3 regions of the Bacillus sp. CPT56D-587-MTF genome follow, and region 2 is predicted to be linked to each of the others. Evidence: riboswitches for the same ligand, from Rfam matches in the RefSeq annotation. Region 2 holds a riboswitch; each other region holds the start of a gene.

Region 1 (7,694 bases), 3.7 Mb from region 2:
CTTTTGTAATTTCTACTGAGCCTTTATCTACTAGTTCATTCTCTACTTTTAGTGATAAGACTTCTGTCATACCTTTTTTGATTTCGAATGATACTGGTTTCGCTAGTTTTTTATATCCTGGTAAGCTTTCTACCTCTACTAGCTTATATTTTCCTACTGGTAAATCTGAAATTGTTGCTTGTCCTTCTTTATCTGTCGTTACTTTTGTTACTATTTTGCCTTTTTCATCTTGCACTTCGAATGTTACGCCCGCTAATACTGCGCCACTTTCTTTGTCCACTTTTGTAATCTCTACTGAACCTTTATCTAACTGTTCGTTCTCTACTTTCAATGATAAAACTTTCGTCATACCTTTTTTGATCTCGAATGATACTGGTTCTGTTAATTGTTTGTAGCCTGGTAAGCTTTCTTTCTCTACTAATTTGTACTTTCCTACAGATAAGTCTGAGATTTTTGCTTTACCATTTTTATCTGTTTGTACTTCTGTTACTACTTTGCCTTGCTCATCTTGTACTTCGAAGACTACGCCTTCTAATACTTTTTGACTATCTTTATCTACTTTTGTTACTTCCACATTTCCCTTGTCTAACATTTCGTTTTCTACTGTTAAAGCAAGAGATTTTGTCATACCTTTTTCAATTTGGAAAGTAATCGGATCTACTAATTGTTTATATCCTTTTGGTGCCTTTACTTCTACTAACTTGTATGTGCCGACTGATAAATTAGTAACTTGTGCTTGTCCTTTTTTATCTGTCGTTATTTTAGCGACTACTTGTCCTGCTTCATCTTGAATCTCAAATACTGCATCAGCTAAAGCATCTTTATTTTCTTTATCTACTTTTGTAATTTCTACATTTCCTGTATCCACTAATTCATTTTCTACAGTCAATTGTAATGCTGTTACTCTACCCTTTTCAATTTCGAATCAAATTGGCTTTTCTAGTGGTTTGTATCCTGCCGGTGTTTCTACTTCTACCAACTCATACTTTCCAATAGATAAATCTGAAACGTTTGCTTTTCCTTCTTTATCCGTTTTTACTTTCGCAACTACTTTTCCTTTTGAATCACGTACTTCAAATACAACATTTTCTAATGGAGCTTTACTATCTTTATCTATTTTTGTTATCTCTACATTCCCTGTATCCACCATTTCATTTTCTACTTTTAATGATAGAACCTCAGTCATGCCTTTTTTAATTTCAAATGATACTGGTTTTTCTAACTTTTTATAACCAGGTAAACTTTCTACCTCTACTAATTCATACTTTCCTACAGGTAAATCTGAAACATTTGCTTTTCCTTCTTTATCTGTCGTTACTTTCGTAACTTCCTTACCCTTTTCATCTTGTACGATGAATGTTACTCCCGCTAACGGTGCTTTATTATCTTTATCTATCTTTGTTATCTCTATATTTCCCGTATCTACCATTTCATTTTCTATTTTTAATGATAAGATCTCGGTCATACCTTTTGTAATTTCAAACGATACTGGCTCTGTTAATTTCTTATAGCCTGGTAAACTTTCTTTCTCTACTAATTTGTACTTTCCTACTGATAGATCTGAGATTTTTGCTTTACCATCTTTATCTGTTTTTACTTCCTTTACTACTGTTCCAGCTTCATCTTGCACTTCAAAGACTACGCCTTTTAATGCTTTTTTGCTGTCTTTATCTATTTTTGTAATTTCTACTGAACCTTTATCTAACTGTTCATTTTCTACTTTCAACGATAGGACTGTTGTCATACCTTTTGTAATTTCGAATGATACTGAATCTGTTAGCTTTTTGTAGCCTGGTAAACTTTTCGTCTCTACTAATTTGTACTTCCCTACTGATAAATCAGAGATTTTTGCTTTACCATCTTTATCTGTTTTTACTTCTGTTACTACTTTGCCTTGCTCATCTTGCACTTCGAAGACTACGCCTTCTAGTACTTTTTGGCTATCTTTATCTATTTTTGTAATTTCTACTGAGCCTTTGTCTAACTGCTCATTTTCTACTTTTATTGCTAAAGCTTTTGTCATACCTTTTTTTATTTCAAATGGTACTGGTTCTGTTAGCTTTTTATAACCTGGTAAGCTTTTTGTCTCTACTAATTTGTACTTTCCTACTGATAGATCTGAAACGTTTGCTTTTCCATCTTTATCTGTTACTACTTTTCTTACTACTTCATCTTTCTCATCTTGGACTTCAAATTCGACACCCGCTAATACTGCTCCGTTTTCTTTGTCCACTTTTGTAATTTCTATATTACCTTTGTCTACCATTGCATTTTCCACTTGTATTGGGAATATGCCGTCCCCTGTTACATTTACTTCGAACTCTGCTTCTTTTAATTGGTAGCCTTCAGGCGCTTTCGTTTCTTTTAAAATATATTTCCCTGGTGCTAACGGTTTAGAGATTGCCTTACCATCTTTATCTGTAACAATATGTTCGACTACTATACCGTCTTTTACTATATCAAACTCTGCATTTGCTAATGGTTTTTCACCATTTTCCGAATCAATTTTCTTTACTTCAATTTGACCCTTTTGCATAGTATTTTTAATTTCAATTGTTTTTGTTTCTCCAGCTTGAAGTGTAACCTCTACTGGTTCTTTTAATTTTTGATATCCTTCTGGTGCTACTGTTTCATAAACTTTATACGTTCCAGGAGCTAAAGTTTGAGGTACTGAAAAACCTTTTTCGTCCGTTTTTAGTTTTGCAACAACTTCATTTGCACTATTTCGAACTTCAAATTCGGCACCTTTTAACCCTTTGTTCAGATCCTCAGAATCTATTTTATGAATCGATACTGTACCGTCTTTTGGAGCTTCAGGCGGCGTAATAGTTACTTCTTTTGATGTTAATGTTTTATCATCAAAATGTAATTCCGCTTTATTAGGAATCTTCTTATCTACGTAAGAAGATAAGTCTGCATTATTTTTAATTTTCGCCTTGATACTAAGATTGATTCTCTGGTCTTCATATGACTTATAGTCAAAATTCTCACCAAACGTAAATGTTACTTCACTTCTTTGCTTATCTATCTTTAACGTCCCTTTAGAAGTAATATCTTGGCCATTTTGATCATACACTTTTGCCTCTAATACTTCTAAAACATCTTCTAAATCATCACGAATTACCATTGATGTGTATTTAGGAGGATCGTTTGGTATATGTGTACCAACTTGGTATTGAATCACTTGATCCATTTGTGTTAGCTGCTCATTCTCTACAAGCTTGCCATTCTCATCAACTATATTTTTTTCAATACTAGGTGGATTATCGTCACCTGAACCGGTTCCTCCCCCACCACTTACGAATACTTGTCCTACTTTTTCTTCAGTTTTAATATTTTTACCTTCTAATTTCACAGTATTTTTATGAGGCTTTGCAGAAGGATTAGTAATCTTTGTTTTATATCTTAAAATATAACCTTTTGAACTGTCTGGAAACTCAATTGTAAATCCAGCCTTTGTTGCATTAATTTTAATGTTAGATAAATCTGCTGGCTTAATATTTGTTGGTGCATAACCATCTTCAAATACAGCCTCTTCTAATACTACGCTGTCTGTAATTAACTCATGCCCAGGTCCTAATGTATCTGTTAATTTAAGATCTTGCATTTCTGTTCCAGTTGCATTTACATATACAAGCCAATCAGCAATCGAAGGATCTTCTTGATTATAAGAACCCCATTTCAATAGATTATCTGTATTGGGCTGTGGCTTCGGTCTCTCTGTCGTATTACTTACATTTACTTCTTTATTGACGATTTGACCATCAACGTTAAATTCTAATGGAATTTCTTTAACACCATCATATGCTTCTAGACCAAAGTAGAATTCTACGAATAAAGAACCTTTAATGTTATTCTTTCCTTCTACGTAATCCCCCATAGTACACGTTAATAGACCCTTTTTCATCTCACATGTACCAACTGTTTTTCCTTCAGCATCTTTTAAAGGAAAACTCATATTCATAAGGTCTTTTCGAAACTCTTTTGGCATATCAATTGTGAATTGATCTCCACTTTTTATTTTTTCTTTAGCTGACCACTTCACTTCTACTTTCATACCATCTGAGGCTTGATACGGTTCAGATGTCGTGCCATCAGTACGGGAAATATTAATTTCGTCCACTGGACTTTTCATCACAGCAGCTTGAATAACTGGAGCCCACACATTCAGCACTGAAAATAATACTAGAAAAACTAATGAAACCATTGAAATATGTCTTTTAGTACTTTTCATTTGCATAGTTCCCTCCTATTTTTTATATTTATATAACAAAAAAAGACCGTCCGGTTGCATCAAAAATGTGCAACCAGACGATCTTAGTAACCAATATGTATTACCGTAGACTCTAAGCTTTGCGGCCTATCCTTTCGAATAGTGTGCTAAAAATATCTTTTATTCTTTTTTTGTTTCATTTTCCTCTTAAACCAAATATTACTATACCGTCTGGACGGTTATAATTCAATACTCTATAAAATTGTTCTATTTTTCTAATAAAAAAAATAATTCACCACTACATTAAAGAAGCAACGGTGAATTATTTTCACATTATATAGTTCGTATATTCTATTTATATGAATTTCTAATAAGAGCTTGAATCACTTTTTCTCTTAACTCGGGGCTTAGTCTTCCAACCCCTAAATATTCCGAATACCATAATCCATCTGCTGCTAATCTAATAATTGTTGCACAAACTGCATCTATCTCATCGTTTTCTATATTCTTTTGCAGTTGCTGAAATGATTGTTGTAATGGCTCAAGTAATTCAGGTTTTAACATGAATGCTGCCATCATACTACTAGATAACTCTTCTGTTCTTCTCTCATTATTTAATCTTTCCTCTACAAAAGAGCGAACCCATCTCCCTTTCTTCTCTGCGTCTTCCGCAACTTTATTGTAAATGGCCCCTTCATAATCCTCTACCCCTCTGACTATCATACCTTCTATTAAAGCTTCTTTATTTGAAAAGTGATACAATAATCCACCTTTACTTACACCCGCCTCTTTTGCCACTGCTTCTAAGGTTAATTTAGCAACCCCTTTACATTGCACAATTTGAGAAGCGGCCGCCAAAATCTTTTGCCGCGTTATGCTTATACTCATTCCTTTTTAAAACCCCATTTCTACTAAATTTATATAAATACGAATCTTATTTTTAATATTGTTGATTACTACTAAGTATTTTCTTTATACAACAAAAGCTTCATTACCTTTGAATTTTTAGTTACTTATTCTATTAAAAATTTCCATATCATTCAATATGATAACATTAAACACACAAAGCTGACTATACATCTATACTTTTGTATTTATTGAAAATATATCCATTAATAAAATTTACCAATTTAGTCCTTCTTATTACCTTATAAGACGGCAGTAATTCTTTCAGCACTAAATAAAAAATGTTATTACTCCCATTGAATTGAGTAATAACATTTCACTTAACAAATTCGCTGCCAACTAGCATCCTTCACATCTTCACTAGTCGGTTTTCTAACTAATCCAATAAAACATTCCTCGCAAGCACCAAATACAATAAAATTTTTCTGTGCTTGTCTTAACGAGACTTCATTTGCACCGCCTTCAAAGTCAGGATTGTTAAACTGTACCTCATCATCTTCCCAGTAACATATATTACAAATTTCATATGTACCTGGTGGTTCTTCTTCTATTGTTCTATACCCGCAGCACGGACATGTATATTTCATTCTGTTACTCCATTATTCATTTCTTTTTTCTCCCATATATTCCGGCCCATAAAGAATGTCACAGCACAAATCATAGTTATCCCCATGAAAAATGTATTAGAATCTTCATATGTAGTTGGAATGCCTACCGTTACGAAAACAATACTAAAAGCTAAAAGTAGATATAATAATAAAGATATAATATAGCTGAGTTTAAATCGTAAAATGATACCTCTAAACAATAGCTCACCAAGTAGACAGCCACCTAAAATAATAGGTACTCCGAAATACAATGTAAGGACTCCCATTTGCGCAGTAGATTGAATTATCTTTCCAATTATGTTCGGCGAAACCAGCTCACTATTGTTTCCCATCCTATCATATAAATCAAGTGCTGTTGCTGAAATAAAGAAACTTAATATAGAAAATGAATACGGTATTAAAAATTTGCTCACTCTCATTCACCTCGCTTTTTTCTTTACATATATTATTCATTATTTTCGCATAAAAAAATAGCCCGTCTTCCGCGAAAGACGAGCCGTTCCACTTAATTCTCACTTAACTTCTTCTTATACCAATCCTGCATTCTCTCCGCATCTTCTACTCTCGTATGCTCTATTTTGTAACTAGATGATGCACTCGAAAACTTATACGTACATAAATCCGCACGGCGCTGGAAATATGATTATGTCTTCTCCATTGATTGGACGTGTCTTCTTCTAATAAGTCCTGTATATTTTCCGACGCTACGATAGACAAGTGTAATTTGTTCTCCGTTAACACTGTAACCATTTGTTTTAAATGTTGCGTATCCAAGTGTAAAGATAAGGATTGCGAGCGGTAATAATGCCCACATGATGTAATACTTTTCAAAGTATATGCTTATTCCAGTAAGCGGGATTGCGAGCATAGCGAAAAAGATGAAACTATCAATGAGATAACGGCGCAATGCTGCTTTTGGTAACGAAGTAATATTTGCATTCAGTTCGTATGGTAATTGTAAATGCGTGAGTAACTGTTGCACTCGATCTTTTCGAATGATAGGATGCAGTGTAACTTTTTCTTTTTCGTCATCCGTTCCCTTACTTTGAATGACTTCTACTTGCACAGCACAATAACCGAACGGTTGGCGTAAAATACCTTCTTTTATCGTAATCCCTTGAATACGGTGCAATTTTAGTACGAGTTCTTTTTTCTCCAGTAATCCTTGCGAAATACGGACTTCGTCATTTCTTCGATTCACTGTAAAATCTCCATGTTTTAGCGCATAACCAATTGTCGATATAATCCACGAAAGGACGAGCAAAATAGCTATCATCAAAATCCAGCCATATATATCATGTTCCATTACATACGACTTTACGCTATTCTCTATCCATTTCGGAATGTACTCATCTACTTGGTGATACACAAAAAAGATTAATGAGAATAACAATCCAAATTGACCAGATGTAACAGAGGCTATTAAAATCTCTTTCCACGTTAATTTGTATTCTCTCGCTTGTTTTTCCTCTGTAATAATTTCTTTTACTTCTACTTCTTCTAATGTTTTTTCTACTTTCAATTCTGAAGCCGACTCATTTAACATTGCGATAAGCTCTGTCGCTTCTTCTACCGTAATTCCAGCTAAGCTAACTTCTGCTTCATCGCCTCCGCCAGCTGTTTCAATCTGAATTTTTTTCAAACCGAGCATTTGATATAGTACGTTAGAACTTGTATTAATCGTTTGAACACGTTCTTTATTTAAGTAGCTCTCCTTTTTCACAAAGAGACCTTGTTTCACATGTAATACGTTATTTTCAACCCAGTATGTTGTGTAATACCATTTTTCAAACGCTGAAAAGACGGTGAGTAAACCGAATGCAGCGGGAATTAAATACCAAAACGGGAACTTTCCGTTTAAGCTAAACATGAAAATAATGAGTGGTATAAAGTCTGTTATTTTTAACTCTAATAACATCGTGATTGGATGCTGCCTTTTATACATCCTCATCACTCACTTTCGCTAA
Region 2 (7,694 bases):
CATAGCTTTAATAAATTTATTTGCTAGTCGCGTAGAGTCTTGTTCTATTAAAACACCAGGCTTTCCTTCGATATTTAAAGATTGAATAATAGAAGAGCCGTTTTGGAAGGAGCCAATCGGCTTAAAGTGATTATATGATTCTACGACAAATGAACTTGCGTTGTTAAGAAAATGATCATCCATCTTTCCGCCGATAAGAAGTAATCCATCATAAAAGAGTGGTGAGCCTGTTAAGAAAGTATCATTTACTTCCCACTGTCCATTTGGCGTTCCCTGCACTATGCCTAATCGTTCGGAAACGATCACTGGCAGTTAAAGAGTTTTCATCGTTTGAAATTTTAATACCTGTATTTGTTGTCATCTCCTTTCCTTCATTTTCACGCATGAAAGATTGGAGTTGTTCGGTCTTTTTATTTTTTTTGCCATCCATAAAAAACACCTCCCATAATATACGTATTATTGTTTATGTTTTTTATGCTTGTATATAGCATGAAGATATTGCATAGTTGGCATGATTTTCCTCAAATGTTCGATTTATCTTTGTTTGTCTATGAAAATCATTTATTATAATAAATGGTATTCTTCGAGATATTATTTTGAAGGGGTGTTGAAGTGAAAGAAAGTTTTCTATCATATAAAGAAGAAAGAAATGCAAAAATCCTTTTATGGGTGTTATATGTCATTGTTATTGTATATCAAATTTTCTATGCAATCGTATTAGAAGATAAATCAATAATGGATAAGGGATACAGCATAATATGGCAAGTTATTTGCGGAGTAGCAATACTGTGCGTGAATATATATTTAATGAAAAAAGAGAAGGCAAACCTTGTTAAATATGCATGGATATTTGCATACATAGGGATAGAACTCGCTAATATATTTTCGTATGTTTTTTATAATAAGGCGGCGTTTGATGCGACAAATATAATAGAAATTATTCTCATTTTCTTTGTACCTATATTTTTAAATAAAAAATTCTATGTGTTTTTACTTTCCTCTATTGTAGGAAAATATTTAATTTATTTATTTGTATTAGAGGAAGTAAAAGCATTTATGTTCCTTATTATGTATACACTTATGTTAATAGCTGCATATATCATTTTAAACCGATTTTTACAATATCTTTCAGCTGTAAAGGAAAGTATTGCGATTGCTAGTGAATCACAGAAATTAGCAGTAATCGGAAAAATGGCAGCGACGGTTGGACATGAAATTAAAAATCCACTTGCTTCATTAAAAGGATTTACGCAATTACAACGAGAGAAGCATGAAGAGGATCCTATTTATAAACGTATGATTTTTGAAATAGAAAATATGAATAATATGATAAGTGAGTTAATGGAAGTTGCTACATGCAAACCTTCTATTTATAAGAAACATGATGTAGGAAAAATTGTATTACAAGTAATAACAAGTCTTCTTGAAAAAATAGATGAATTAAACATTCAGTTTATTTCTAATGTGGAAGAAAAAACAATAGAAGTTGAATGTGATGAACGAAAAATAAGAGGAGTCTTTTTATATACGATAAAAAATGCTTTAGAGGCAATGGGACAAGGTGGTATATTACATTTACAATTAGAAAATAAAGGGAAAGAATATGTAATGATCAGTGTGATCGATAATGGTCATGGTATTAAGCAAGAAAACTTACCCCGTGTTACAGAGGCCTTTTATACAACGAAACAAGATAAAATTGGTCTGGGACTGACGGTAGCGAATCGAATTGTCGCCGAGCACCTTGGTGAGTTGCATATTTCAAGTGAAAAAGATACTGGAACGAGAATAGACATCATTCTCCCAAGGAAGTGTGGAAATACTGAAATCCAAGTGGAAGAAAAGCTAGGAGTTACCATATGAATAAAGGCTATATATTTAAAAATGAAGAAATAAAGGCGCTGAAAGCATTTTTAAGTTTATTTTTTATTATATTTTTTGTATATGATCTTGCCTATGAATTTATCGTACCATTAATCGGTGGAGAGCAAGAAGGTGTAGGAGAGTTTGAAGATGGTTTAGGTTTATGGCTTTACTTTTTGATGGTGGTATTGTTTTGCATTGGAATATACTTTATGAAATGGAAGAATGCTTTTGCGGTAAAGTATATTATTCTAATTGGCTATAATGTATTAGATTGTATCCATAACATTATGATTTATTATGGTAGCGATGCAGAATTTGACGGTGGAAATATAGTAGAAGGATTTTTTATTTTGTTTGCACCAATCTTTGTGAATAAAAGATATTTCTGGTTAGTTCCAGCGATACTTATCGGAAAGTATGCTCTTACAGGAATCATTATTCAATCTTCTCTCGTTTTAATCCCAATGGCATTATATAGCGTATTTACTATCATATGTTGGATTATATTTTTAAGGGTTCAGTCTTACGTTCGTACGCTTGAGATGATGGACAAAGAAATAAAACAGACAGAAAAACTAGCAGCTGTTGGAAAGATGGCAACGGTTATTGGTTATAAGATTAGAAGACCTTTAGCAAACTTAAAAAAACTTGTGAATAAACAAGCAGACAAGCATCCAGAGGATAAAATTTATAGTGATATTATGAAACAAGAAGTAGATCGGATTCATATAATTGCTACAGAACTTAGTGGATTTGAGAAATCTAAATCACTAGAATCAGAAACTCATAACATACAAGAAATTATTTCTTATGTTATTCGAGTTATGGAAAAGCCAGCTTTAAAACAAGGAGTTTACATACAAGGTATTTACAGTAAAGACTTACCATCAATTACATGTGATGAAAAACGATTAAAACAGGTCTTTTTTAATTTAATCAAAAATGCAATTGAAGCAATGTCAGTTGGCGGAACAATTACGATTAAAGTTACTGTAAAAGATGGAATCATCGTTCAAGTGAAAGATGAGGGATGCGGCATTCCGAAAGATAAAATTCCAAAATTAAATGAAGCCTTTTATACAACGAAAGAAACAGGAACTGGTCTAGGTTTAGTAGTTACAGAAAAAATTATTAAAGACCACAACGGTAAAATAAGTTTTGAAAGTGAAGTTGGGGTTGGAACGACGGTTGAAGTTATGTTACCACTGCATTAACTACAAAAAACATCACTTATTTGGAAGTGATGTTTTTTTATTTTATCTCGCTATTTGTGTATGGTAAAAATCTCATTTTATCGATAAAGAATGTATGATGTGTTTCTAGCATCAAAATGTTTTTTGAAAGTTTTCAATATGGATTTCCTAGAAAAAAATCAGATTATAAAAATTAATAGTTTTTTTCTAAAAAAACTATTTTCTTTTTTGGGTTTTAATGGTATATTCAAAACACGATAAATAAATACCTATATTTGGCACACTATTCGAAAGGATAGGTCGCAAAGCTAAGAGTCTAAGGTAATGAAAATTACTATGATAGTCTGGTTGCAGTTTGGATTTTCACACATGTTGTGATGTATGAAAATCGAAAAGGCAACCAGGCTTTTTATTTTCTAGGAATATACACTATGATTGTAAATTTAGCTAGAAAATAAATTTAATGTTCGAAATATTCAGTATATAGGAAGCGAGGGAGGGAAGTACATTGCAAAAACAAATAGGGAAATTTGGGCGTATACTTCTCGCTGGAGGAATATTATTTACACAAGTTGGTGTGCTAGACTACTCTGCAACGAAAGTTTATGCGGTTACAAACGACGAGCAAGGACGTTTTATCGTTCATATGGATAAACAAGAAATAAAAGTTGATGAAAATGTAGTATTAAAGATTACAAATACAAATAAACAAGATGCTAATATCGAGCTGAAATTATCTAATGAGCAGCTGTTTAATGAAGCAGAAACGAAAAAAATGAATGAAAACAATAAAGCGATTCAAAACATTTCAGTAACAGAAGATCACATTGTAAAAATTGAAAAGAATGAACAAAGTCATTCTATCGGTGACGTATATGTAGTCATTCAAATGAAAAAAGCTGGAGAGTACAAATTTGAACCGATGGTGAAGTTTGAAGGGAATGAAAAGAAAATTGAATCTCCTTCTCTGCATGTTGGAGAGAAAAAAGAGGCTTTACATGTAGCTATTTCTGATGAAAATCCAAAGGTTTCAGAGGAAGTTGTGAAAAAAGAAATCAGTGAAAAAGTGAAAGTATCGGAAGAAAATAAAAAACAAGAAATAAATGCTACTAATGCTGAAATTCCAAAAGAAACGAAGACTTTAGCGAAAGAAAAGGTTAATGAAGAACTCGTATCAAAGGAAAATGAATTAAAAGAGAGCAATAAGGTCAACGAAAATAATCAGGAATTACCTGCTATTCAAGCTGAGAAGGTATTAAAGAGCCAATCTCTACTAGCTGCTAGTCCTGTTACAAGTATTCTTAAATATCCAAATGTAAAGGTAATAAATAATAGAACAGGTGAAGGGCCTTCTATCTCGGGTAAATATGCTTTTAGATTTGTTTGGAGCCCACAAGTAACATATGAGGTAAAGGGTAGTAGCGATGACAGAACTGGTCAAAGTCAATATACATTTAGAAATTCAAATAGAGAACAGTACGTATTAGTAAAAAAAGCTGGTGAATATCAAGGGAAATGGATTGATGTCCGTATTAATATTCAATCTATGACAGCTTCATCTGTAGATGTTAAAACACCAATAACTAAAGGTGATGCAAAAAACTTTTTACAATTATATGGGAACGGAAGGGCAGGACAAACTTATAATGCTTCCTTTGAATTTTATGAGCACGGAACAAGTAAAAAAGTACCATTAACGGCAATGTGGAATTTTAAAAGGATAAATAGTTATAAAAATGTTACGTTGCGTAATGATGGTAGTCATTTAACGAATTTATACGTGTATGATACGAGTTCAATTAGGTATCAAGATAAAGGGAATAATAAAATAGAGTTTTCTGGAACAGCAGGCCCAGTAGCTACTCCAGAAGCAGATATGACAATTACATTTGATAATTTAACAGAATTACCGCTAGAAGTTAGATTAAATGCTTCAGGTGTTAATGTAGCATACGACCAATTAGCGATCACACAAATTGAAATTCCAGCTCCAAGTGTAATAGGAGATATTGTGGAAGATAATTCCCGTCAACTTTCTTATAAGGTATATCAAAATATGCCTGCTCAATCGAAAGATATTCACTATGCGAAATCTTTTGTATTAGAAAGTGAAGTGAATAAGGATTTTAGGTTCTGGTGCAACAATAGTGGAATGTGAAAAAAGAATAGAAGATTCCTAACGGAATGGAACTTTATGCTGTTAAACCAAAGAGTTCATTGATAAGATATATCTGCTTTTGGACAGACTTCTCCCCTTGGAGAGTTTGTCCTTTTTTGATCATATGCATAGCTTCTATTCCAGTAATCATTTTTATAGCTGTAGGGAATGATTTCAATCCTAGCATATTCCGAATCCGTTTTTTGATAAACCGATGATCTTGCTCAATGATATTGTTTAAGTATTTTTTTACACGAAGTGGTATACCGTGTGGTATACACTTTTCTTCCTTTAGTTCACGTACTGCAACAGGATAGGCTTTATCGCCATCAGCAGTTATCGAACGAGGTTTTGTGGCATGAACAGAAGCCAAGGCTTTCTTTAGAAAACGTTTGGCAGCCTTCGCATCTCTTTTACGACTTAAATAAAAATCAATCGTGTTTCCTTCAGAATCAATCGCGCGATATAAGTACATTTTCTCTCCTTTGATTTTGATGTATGTTTCATCCACACGCCAAGAATCATTGGTTGGTTTCAAATGTTTTCGAATACGCTCATTTAATTCTGGTCCATATTGATGCACCCATCGCATAATTGTTGTATGTACTAAGAATAATCCTCTTTCCTCCATCATTTCCACTAAATCACGAAGACTTAAGTTGTACCGCAGGTACCAACGTACGGTTAATACAATGATATCAGGCTGATACTGTTTCCATTTGAATATATTTTCTTTTTCCATACTGATCACACACCTTTTTTTAGTAATAGCACCAGTATTGCCAAGTTTGAAAGAGCATTTTCAAATCATTTCGCTTTTTTGCACCAGAACCCTGGATTTTACTGTGAATGATGTTTCCATTCAAGATGTGGAGAGTGGAGATGATGTAAGTAGCTTCTTTGATATTAGTAGGAAAAACAATAAAGTCACTGCAGTTGCGAAAGAAAATGCGCTAAAAACAGAAGAATTCAACGGGAAAATTTACGAGATGACAATTACAGGTTCTCCTGTAAAAGGTGCCGATGTAATGAAATATTACAAAGGTGGTTATCTTGAAATACCGGTGTCAGCTAAAAATTATTTAGATGGCGATAAGAATGGGCAAGATAGTAATCGAGATGGAATCGCAAAAATAAGGTATAAAGGTATTCCAATTGGGAAATCAGTCCCACAAAAAGTAGTGCAAGGAACAGATTTAACAAAAATGGATATTTCTAAATTTGTGACAGATTTATCTGTAGATACGAATTTGGATGTAGATAAACCAATATCAGTAGTGAAGTTAATCAATATTCCGGATACCAAAATAATAGGGAATCATACTGTAACGGTTGTAATTGAAACGAAGCAAGGTGTACAAGCGGAAATTCAAGTTCCAGTTACTGTTGTTGATGGAACTTTAAAGTTAGTAGACGTACCAAAAGAAATTACCTTTGGAGATTTAACAATTCCATCGAAAACAACGACATACGCACCGAAAGCGATCTCAAATCCTTTAAAGGTAACCGATGATCGTGTTAAAAAGCAAAAATGGAGTGTATATGTAAAGGAAATCACACCATTAACTTCAGCAAAAAATGACACATTGACAGGAGCATTGATTTACAAACGAAATGGAAAGGATACACCTTTAAGTACTTCTAGTATAGAAGCATTCTCGTATACTTCTAAAAACGACGAGGAGGTTTCACTAAATTGGAAGGAAAACGAGGGAATTCATTTACAAGTAAAACCAGGGCCGAATGTCAAAGCAAATACAAAATATTCCGGACAGCTAGAATGGACATTAACCGATGCTCCTCTCTAAAAATATATGAAATATATAAATTTTAGAAAGGAGAGAGTAATGAAAAAAATAGTTGGTATTATCGTTTCCACATTTATATGTGTGCCGTTTCTTATGGCAAATGTAGTAACGGCTACAAGTGCGAATTCAAAAGCAGGTATTACATTTTCGAATAGCTATACACCAAATACATCAACTGATCCGACAAAGATAAATCCAAAAAAAGAGACAGTTGATAAAAATAAAAATGGAGATAAATATTTACCGAAAACAGGAGGCCAGACACGGGACTTCAAACAATATATAGGATTGTTTTCTATTGTTTTATCTCTATATGTATTCAAAAGAATTAGGGGAAAGCAAGTGTATTCAAAATAAAAAATAGATGAAAACAGAGAAAAGGGGAAGGTACATATGAAACTAGCAAAATTAGCATTAATTGGTGCAGTATCATTAACATCAGTTGCAGCAGTAGGAACCTCAGCATTTGCGGAAGAAAAAGCAAATATGAAATCTAAAACAGATGTAATGTTTATTGAAGATACAAGCATAACAGATCCAAATAATCCAGAAAATCCAAATGAAAAAGTTACACCAGAGAACCCTGGTGACCATGAAAAAGGAACAAAAGGTCCATTAAGTATTAACTACGTTTCTAACTTACACTTCGGCGAGCAAGTTATCTCTGGT
Region 3 (7,346 bases), 1.2 Mb from region 2:
TAATTCTTTGCTGCACATCTTTAGTTGGTCTTACTAAACAATAAATAGTAGCAGATGTATCTCTCAACAATTCATATAATATGTGTGATCCTAAATAACCAGTAGCTCCTGTTAAAAAGACATTTGAAATCTGGTTTTCTTCCAAAACGTTTGCATACGTGATAGTATCTGGTTCGTGAATCACTTTATATTCACGAAATACTTCTTCTTTCTCTACTTTTACTTCTCGCTCAATTCGAGCTAATCCATATATCGTTCTTTCTTTAAAGAAATCTTGAATTGTTAAATGTGAGAAATCTTCTTTTAACAATGTTAAGACTCGTAATACTTTTAATGAATGTCCACCAATTGTAAAGAAATCATCATGCACTCCAACTTTTGAAATTCCTAATACTTCCGCCCAAGCGTTCGCTATTTGTTTTTCTGCTTTATTAGAAGGTGCAACATATTCTTGTAGCCGAACCGGTTCATACTTTTCTTCTAACTGAGCTAACTTCTTAACATCAATCTTTTTATTAGGTGTAAGTGGTAATTCATTAATATAAATTAGTTTAGATGGCACCATATAATCTGGTAATTGCTCTTGTAACTGATAAACTAATTCTGGTATTTCTTTTTTATTTAAAGTTGTATAGAACGCGATTAAATATTGGCTACCTTCCTTACTCTTCTTAGCAAAAACAGCATTTTCTTTTATATTATGATTTTGAGAAATTTTACTTTGGATTTCGCCTAGTTCAATACGATGTCCTCTAATTTTTACTTGATCATCTTTCCGATGTAAAAACTCTATATTTCCATCCTCTAGCAACTTAACGATATCATCTGTTTTATATATATTAACTATAGGATTAAAAGGGTTCGGAATAAAAGCTTCAATTGTTTTATTAGGCTTATTAAAATACCCTTTTGCTAATCCCACTGAATCTATATATAATTCACCAGGTACACCAATTGGACAAAGATTCATATTCTCATCCAAAATCATAACTTGATAATTAGCACATGGTTTACCAATGGGAATACTCGCAACATCCTCATTTAACTGACTAGGTATTTTATAGGTTGTCGTCACTACAGTACATTCTGTCGGTCCGTATACATTATGAATTTCAACATTTGTACCTATTCTTTCTCTCCACAATTTAATAACCTCTACAGGCAACATTTCACCGCCAATCGCAATTCTTTTTAGGGAAGCTAGCTTATATATATCTTCTTCTGCTAAATAAGTTGCTACTTGTCGAACAAAAATTGTTGCTAATGCCAAGATTGAAGTTGCTTTCACTTTATAGATTGCATTTGCAAATGCTTCTACAGACAATCGCTCTTCCTCTAATAGTACATATAAGTTTCCTCCACAGAATAAAGAAGCAAATGACTCCCATACAGAAGCATCGAAACTAAAGGAAGGAAATTGGGCAAATACATCCTCTTCTGTCAATTCATATTGCTTTTTCATCCAAGTATACAGATTAACAACGCCTCTATGAGCTAACATCGTTCCCTTTGGATTCCCTGTTGAACCAGATGTATAAATCATATAAGCTACATCATCACAATGAATAGACAACTTTACATCTGTATCTTCATAAGTTTCACTATCATACATTGAAACTGTTTGAACCCCATCACATGTTATAGGCGTCTCTTTCATCAATATAACTTTCGCTTGGCTATCTTGAATAATGTACTGTATTCTACTTTCCGGATAATCTGGATCAATCGGAACATACGCTGCACCAGCTTTTAATATAGCTACCATACTTACTACTGTGTCTATGCTACGTTTCATAAATATTCCAACATAGTCTCCTAATTGGACGCCGTTTTTAATTAACATATGAGCTATTTGATTACTTTTTTTATTTAGCTCCTCATAAGTTAAAGTACCTTCCCTTGAAGATAAAGCTATACGATTTGGAAATTGAGTAACAGTATTATAGAACATATCGACGATACTTTTCTCAGGATATACTGCTGTCGTATCATTCACTTGACTATAAAGTGCCATCTCGGCCTCTGTAATAACATTAAAATTATTTATATGATTATTATTATTTTGTGATTTATTAATTAAAACACCTTGTATTTGTTGTGCATAACGAGTAATTGTTGTCTCTTTCCAATTAACACTATTAAATATTATTTCTACACTTTGCATATTTTTACTAAATACAAATTGTAATGTATTCGTGTCTTTTAGCTCATAATATGTTTCACCAATAATAATAGGTGACATTTCATATAACGTATTACCGTTTTGAAACTCTTCTATTTCTTCCTCATTCATTTCTTTAATTTGCTCCAGTTGCTCTTCAATTTGTAAATTTAAACTTTCATAGGAGAGAAAATTAGAAACTTCAATAGTAATCGGAAATAAACTTCCTCTTACATGATAAAGCACGACAATATGTTTTTCTTTAGAAATATGATATAACCACGTTGCAGTCGCTCCTATTAAATCTACAATGTGAGTCAAATTTGAAAACAGTTCCGTTTTCCTTTTTATCCTAAGTTCTGTTCCTTGCACATCTTTAGGTATTTTAATACTTCCTTCTACTTTTCCTAAAAATTCTTTTACCATCTCACTATAAGAAATTGCTAATTTCATATTTATGTAAATTCCTCTCTTAAATATAAAAAAGGTGTGAAAATTCACACCTTTTTTATCCCTTATTAAAGGGCAGATTCGTTCAATTCATAATCAGTAGCGGAGATACGCCCTTGATTAGAATTGAACTTTCTCCTTATTCGCTTTTAAACTCACCAATAAGCTCTTGTAATTCCTGAGAGAGCCAACTTAAAGAAGTCGCTAATTCTGCAATATCTTGTACTGATATTTCTTGCTCTTTCATGCTTTCTTCAACATTACTACTGCTGTTGGCATAAGTATTTGCAATATGTGATAATTCATTTACGACTTGACCAATATTCTGGCTATTTTGTAAAATATCACTCGAATTACCAGAAACAGCTTTTACTTGATCTGTAACAGATTGCGCTGATTTTGAGATTTTTTCAAAGAAATCTCCGCTACTTTGAACAAGCGAAATTCCAGTTTCTACTTCTTTTGAACCTTTTTGCATGGAAACTACAGCATCTTCTGTCTCAGCTTGTGTTTCACCAATTAATTTCGCTATATCTTTAGCAGACGCTTCCGTCTGTTCTGCTAATTTTCGTACTTCATCAGCAACAACTGCAAACCCTCTTCCAGCTGCTCCAGCACGTGAAGCCTCAATAGAAGCATTTAAAGCTAATAAATTTGTTTGATTTGAAATGCCTGTAATTACAGTTACGATATCACTAATTTCTTTTGACCTTGTTTCTAACGAATAAATGATGGAAGATAAATCTTGTACTGCATTTTGGATTAAACTCATTTGATTAATAATTTGTCCAATCACTTCATTACCTTCAATTGAATGTTGCTCCATACCTTCAGAAGCAACCGCAACTTGTTTCGCAGCCCCAGTTATCTCTTCTACCTTATCTTCCATTCCATGTACAATCCCTAAACATTGTTGTACTGAAGTTTTTTGAGACTGTGCCCCGACTCTTAAACCTTCAATAGAACTTGCAATCTCTTGAACTGCCATGCTGTTTTCCTCTGTACTCGCCGACAATTCTTGTGAAGAAGAAGAAACTTGCTCAGCAGTTTGCCTTACTTTATCTATAATCCCTTTAAACTTTTCAATCGTGTTATTGAAATAAACATTAATAATTCCAATATCATCTGGTCTTTCTTTTAATTTAATACTCAAGTCACCTTCACCAATTTTACGTAACCCTTCTCGTAAATCTTTTAATGGAGCTAGCGAGTGACGCACGATAAAGAATTGAGTAATAGTCGCAATTGCTAATGAAATAATGATAAAGAGTAAACCCTGTATCATAAACTTCTCTTTTGTAATAGGAACAATGGAAGCATCTAAGTCAGCGGCAACAATTGCAATAATATTGTTTTCTCCATCTGTAATTGGTTCTAATATTGTCACCCACGAACCTATTTCATCTTCATATACTTCTGTCATTTGAGCCTTTTTCGTATCAATCACTTTATCGTATGCCTTCATCCAATGAGCGGGTTGTTCATAATAATCTCCCGGCTTTATAGGAAACGCATTTGTTAACTCTGTAGTCAAACCAACGAGTTGTAATTCTCGCTTTTCATTCGGCTTTGCTCCTGTAACATACGTTTGTCCAACGCTTTTCAATTCTTTTGATACTTCATCTAATTTCTCTGTTAACTTTTCTTTTTTCACTTTTTCGGCTGTAGGATCTTTCGCCATGTCTCTAACTAATTCTACATCCAGTTTTTTCAATACTATTTCTCCTGTTTCAATAGACTGCCTTTCAAATAAAGACATCATACTATTTTGAAACATATTGAAACTTAATGCACCCATACTTCCAACAAGTGTCAAAATAACTAATACGGTTAATAAGACGTTCTTTTGAAGGAACGATAACTTATGCCAATATTTTTTCATTAATATCCACCTTCCTTAATCAACACAAACAAAAAAACAAAATATATGGATATTTTGTTTGAAAATGTTTCTCAATATGTTCGAGAATAAAAAAAAGCCAATGTAAAAGCATTGGCCAAGACCAACCCTATCCGTCCGGTAACTGGCTAGCGTAGCCTTTCGACCTTAGCTCCTGTAGTTTTGCGTCCTCATGTTTCCATCAGTTTGCCTTTCTCGCTGAACGAGTTGAACGATATGGGAGTTCTATGAGAATTAATTTATTCTCTTTCAAAGATTACAACATATAAATCAAAATGTCTACTTATTTAGAGATATAAATACAATTTTTAATGCATTGCTTTTTTGAAATAATTTCAAAAAGTACGTGAATGTTACTTTTTTTGTGTTATATAATAAAAAATGTATAAATAACAAGGATTTCTTCGGGTATTTATTTAATTTTCATTCAAATTAAACTATTCGAATATATCTTAACTAATGAATTTCGGAGGTAGTTTATCATGTTTTGGCTACAATTTCTTACCTTGTTACTCTGTATTTTTATTGGTGCACGCCTAGGCGGAGTTGGTTTAGGAGTAATGGGTGGAGTTGGTATGGCAATACTCGTTTTTGTCTTCCACCTACAACCAACCGCGCCTCCTATCGATGTAATGCTTATGATTTTGGCAGTAATTACAGCTGCTGGTGCTTTGCAAGCTGCTGGAGGAATGGACTATCTTGTTCATCTAGCTGAAAAGGCATTACGAAAAAATCCAAAGCGTATTACTTTTTTTGCTCCAATTGTTACTTATTTATTCACACTATGTGCAGGTACTGGTCACGTTGCCTATTCTGTACTTCCTGTTATTGCAGAAGTCTCTCGTGAATCAGGGATTAGACCGGAACGCCCAATGTCGATTGCCGTAATCGCTTCTCAACAAGCAATTACAGCTAGTCCAATTTCAGCTGCCACAGTTGCTCTTTTAGCAATGTTAGCTGACTATAAAATCACTTTATTAGATATTTTAAAAGTGAGTATTCCTTCCACTTTCATTGCTTGTATGTTAGCAGCATTCGTTGCTAGTAAGATGGGAAAAGAATTAAATGAAGACCCTGAATACTTAAAACGATTAAAAGAAGGAATGATTCCTAAGCTTGAAGAGAAAAAAGAATTTGTAGGTGTAAAGGGCGCAAAATTATCAGTTATCCTTTTCCTTGTAGGAACCTTCCTTGTTGTACTTCTTGGTTCATTTGAAGCACTTCGTCCAGGATGGATAGTTGATGGGAAGTTAGCCCGTCTTTCCATGCCGAATACAATTGAGATGGTTATGTTAACTATCGCGGCTCTTATTATTATTTTCTGTAAACCAAATGTAGAAAGCATTGTGTCTGGTAACGTCTTTAAAGCGGGGGCAACAGCAGTTGTTGCTATTTTCGGTATCGCTTGGATGGGAGATACTTTCTTTAATGGAAACTTAAATATGATTCAAGGATCCATTCAGCATTTAGTAACAAGTGCACCTTGGCTATTTGCCATCGCACTATTCATTCTATCTATTTTACTGTACAGCCAAGCAGCAACTGTTCGTGCCTTAATGCCACTTGGACTATCCCTTGGTATTCCACCAGCGCTACTGATTGCGATGTTCCCTGCAGTAAACGGATATTTCTTCATTCCAAACTACGGCACAATCGTTGCTGCCATTAACTTTGATCGTACTGGTACAACTGGCATTGGAAAATATGTTTTAAATCATAGCTTTATGATTCCAGGTCTAATCGCAACATTCACTTCTATCGGAATTGGAATGCTCTTAATTTCAATTATGTTTTAAAGAAAAAGCACAAACCTTTATTTAAAAAGGTTTGTGCTTTTTTAATCAAATGTTTGTTTAAATTTTGGGGCAGTCTATTTCTCCATGCAGCACTTGAAATGCTACACGTCCTTCCCTACAAACTTCTCTTTACTTCTTCAGCTAATTTTCTCGTACTTTCATACGCCGATTCAGCTAAACTAATTGCTGAAATAACTGAAACACCGTCCGCACCCGCTTCTATAACTGCCGCTGTATTTTCAATTGTAATCCCACCAATACCAACGATTGGCACTGTAATTCCTTGTTCTCTAAAATAGGCTAATCCTTTCGTTCCTTGAACCGCTTTCGTATCTTTTTTCGTACTCGTTGGGAAAATAGGTCCAACGCCTAAATAATCTGCTCCATTTTCGATTGCAAAGCGTGCTTCTTCAATTGTATGAGCAGATACGCCGATAATTTTATCTCCCATTTTTTCACGAACAGATGTAATTCCTTCATCATCTTGTCCTACATGAACACCATCTGCATCTAATTCAATGGCTAATTCTACATCATCATTTACAATGAAAGGAACGCTATATTCCTTACAAAGCGTCTGCAATTCTTTTGCAAAGCGCACTCTATCTTCTCCGATTAAAGAACCTTCCCCCTTCTCGCGAAACTGAAAAATTGTCACTCCACCATCTAACGCTTCTTTCAATACAGCTAAAGGATCCCTTGTGCAGTTATTACTTCCCATAATAAAATACACTTGCAATAGCTTAGACATTTTATCTATTTCAATGCGTGCCATTTCTTTCACTCCCTCTTACTCTAACTCCTCAATCTTTCCATACTTCTCAATATCACCAGAAGTAGTATTCGCTAACTGATTTAAAAATTCAATTTGGAAACTACCAGGTCCCTTTTCCACGGTCTTAGCAGCTGCCAGTTCCGAAGCTACACCATAAAACGTTAATGCTGCTACTGCTGCTTTTACATAATCTTTTTCCACTGCTACAAATGCTCCTATTACAGAAGTTAGTAAACAACCTGTTCCCGTAACTTTCGTTAAAAT

The links. Region 2 has a riboswitch for cyclic di-GMP ahead of AC3WVZ_RS22800 (WxL domain-containing protein). Riboswitches for the same ligand answer to the same signal wherever they lie in the genome.
Region 1: it holds a riboswitch for cyclic di-GMP, as region 2 does, so the genes downstream of both, AC3WVZ_RS03820 (SpaA isopeptide-forming pilin-related protein) here and AC3WVZ_RS22800 (WxL domain-containing protein) in region 2, are expected to answer to the same signal.
Region 3: it holds a riboswitch for cyclic di-GMP, as region 2 does, so the genes downstream of both, AC3WVZ_RS29150 (methyl-accepting chemotaxis protein) here and AC3WVZ_RS22800 (WxL domain-containing protein) in region 2, are expected to answer to the same signal.

The regions. Positions count from the first base shown of each region.
Region 1 is NZ_JBYTEF010000001.1:715,505-723,198, reverse strand. It holds partial or broken gene AC3WVZ_RS03820 (SpaA isopeptide-forming pilin-related protein) at 1-4,240, opposite strand, end outside; cyclic di-GMP riboswitch class I at 4,300-4,392, opposite strand; gene AC3WVZ_RS03815 (TetR/AcrR family transcriptional regulator) at 4,565-5,101, opposite strand; gene AC3WVZ_RS03810 (CPCC family cysteine-rich protein) at 5,440-5,706, opposite strand; gene AC3WVZ_RS03805 (hypothetical protein) at 5,703-6,140, opposite strand; partial or broken gene AC3WVZ_RS03800 (PH domain-containing protein) at 6,233-7,672, opposite strand; gene AC3WVZ_RS03795 (PH domain-containing protein) at 7,665-7,694, opposite strand, start outside.
Region 2 is NZ_JBYTEF010000001.1:4,417,741-4,425,434, reverse strand. It holds partial or broken gene AC3WVZ_RS22820 (catalase) at 1-309, opposite strand, end outside; gene AC3WVZ_RS22815 (hypothetical protein) at 242-430, opposite strand; gene AC3WVZ_RS22810 (ATP-binding protein) at 613-1,863, shown strand; gene AC3WVZ_RS22805 (ATP-binding protein) at 1,860-3,080, shown strand; cyclic di-GMP riboswitch class I at 3,327-3,415, shown strand; partial or broken gene AC3WVZ_RS22800 (WxL domain-containing protein) at 3,568-5,187, shown strand; gene AC3WVZ_RS22795 (IS6 family transposase) at 5,252-5,959, opposite strand; partial or broken gene AC3WVZ_RS22790 (WxL domain-containing protein) at 6,054-7,025, shown strand; gene AC3WVZ_RS22785 (EF2685/EF0750 family sortase-dependent surface protein) at 7,065-7,382, shown strand; partial or broken gene AC3WVZ_RS22780 (WxL domain-containing protein) at 7,419-7,694, shown strand, end outside.
Region 3 is NZ_JBYTEF010000001.1:5,643,417-5,650,762, reverse strand. It holds partial or broken gene AC3WVZ_RS29155 (amino acid adenylation domain-containing protein) at 1-2,614, opposite strand, end outside; gene AC3WVZ_RS29150 (methyl-accepting chemotaxis protein) at 2,751-4,493, opposite strand; cyclic di-GMP riboswitch class I at 4,628-4,712, opposite strand; gene AC3WVZ_RS29145 (anaerobic C4-dicarboxylate transporter family protein) at 4,994-6,307, shown strand; gene thiE (thiamine phosphate synthase) at 6,423-7,082, opposite strand; gene thiM (hydroxyethylthiazole kinase) at 7,098-7,346, opposite strand, start outside.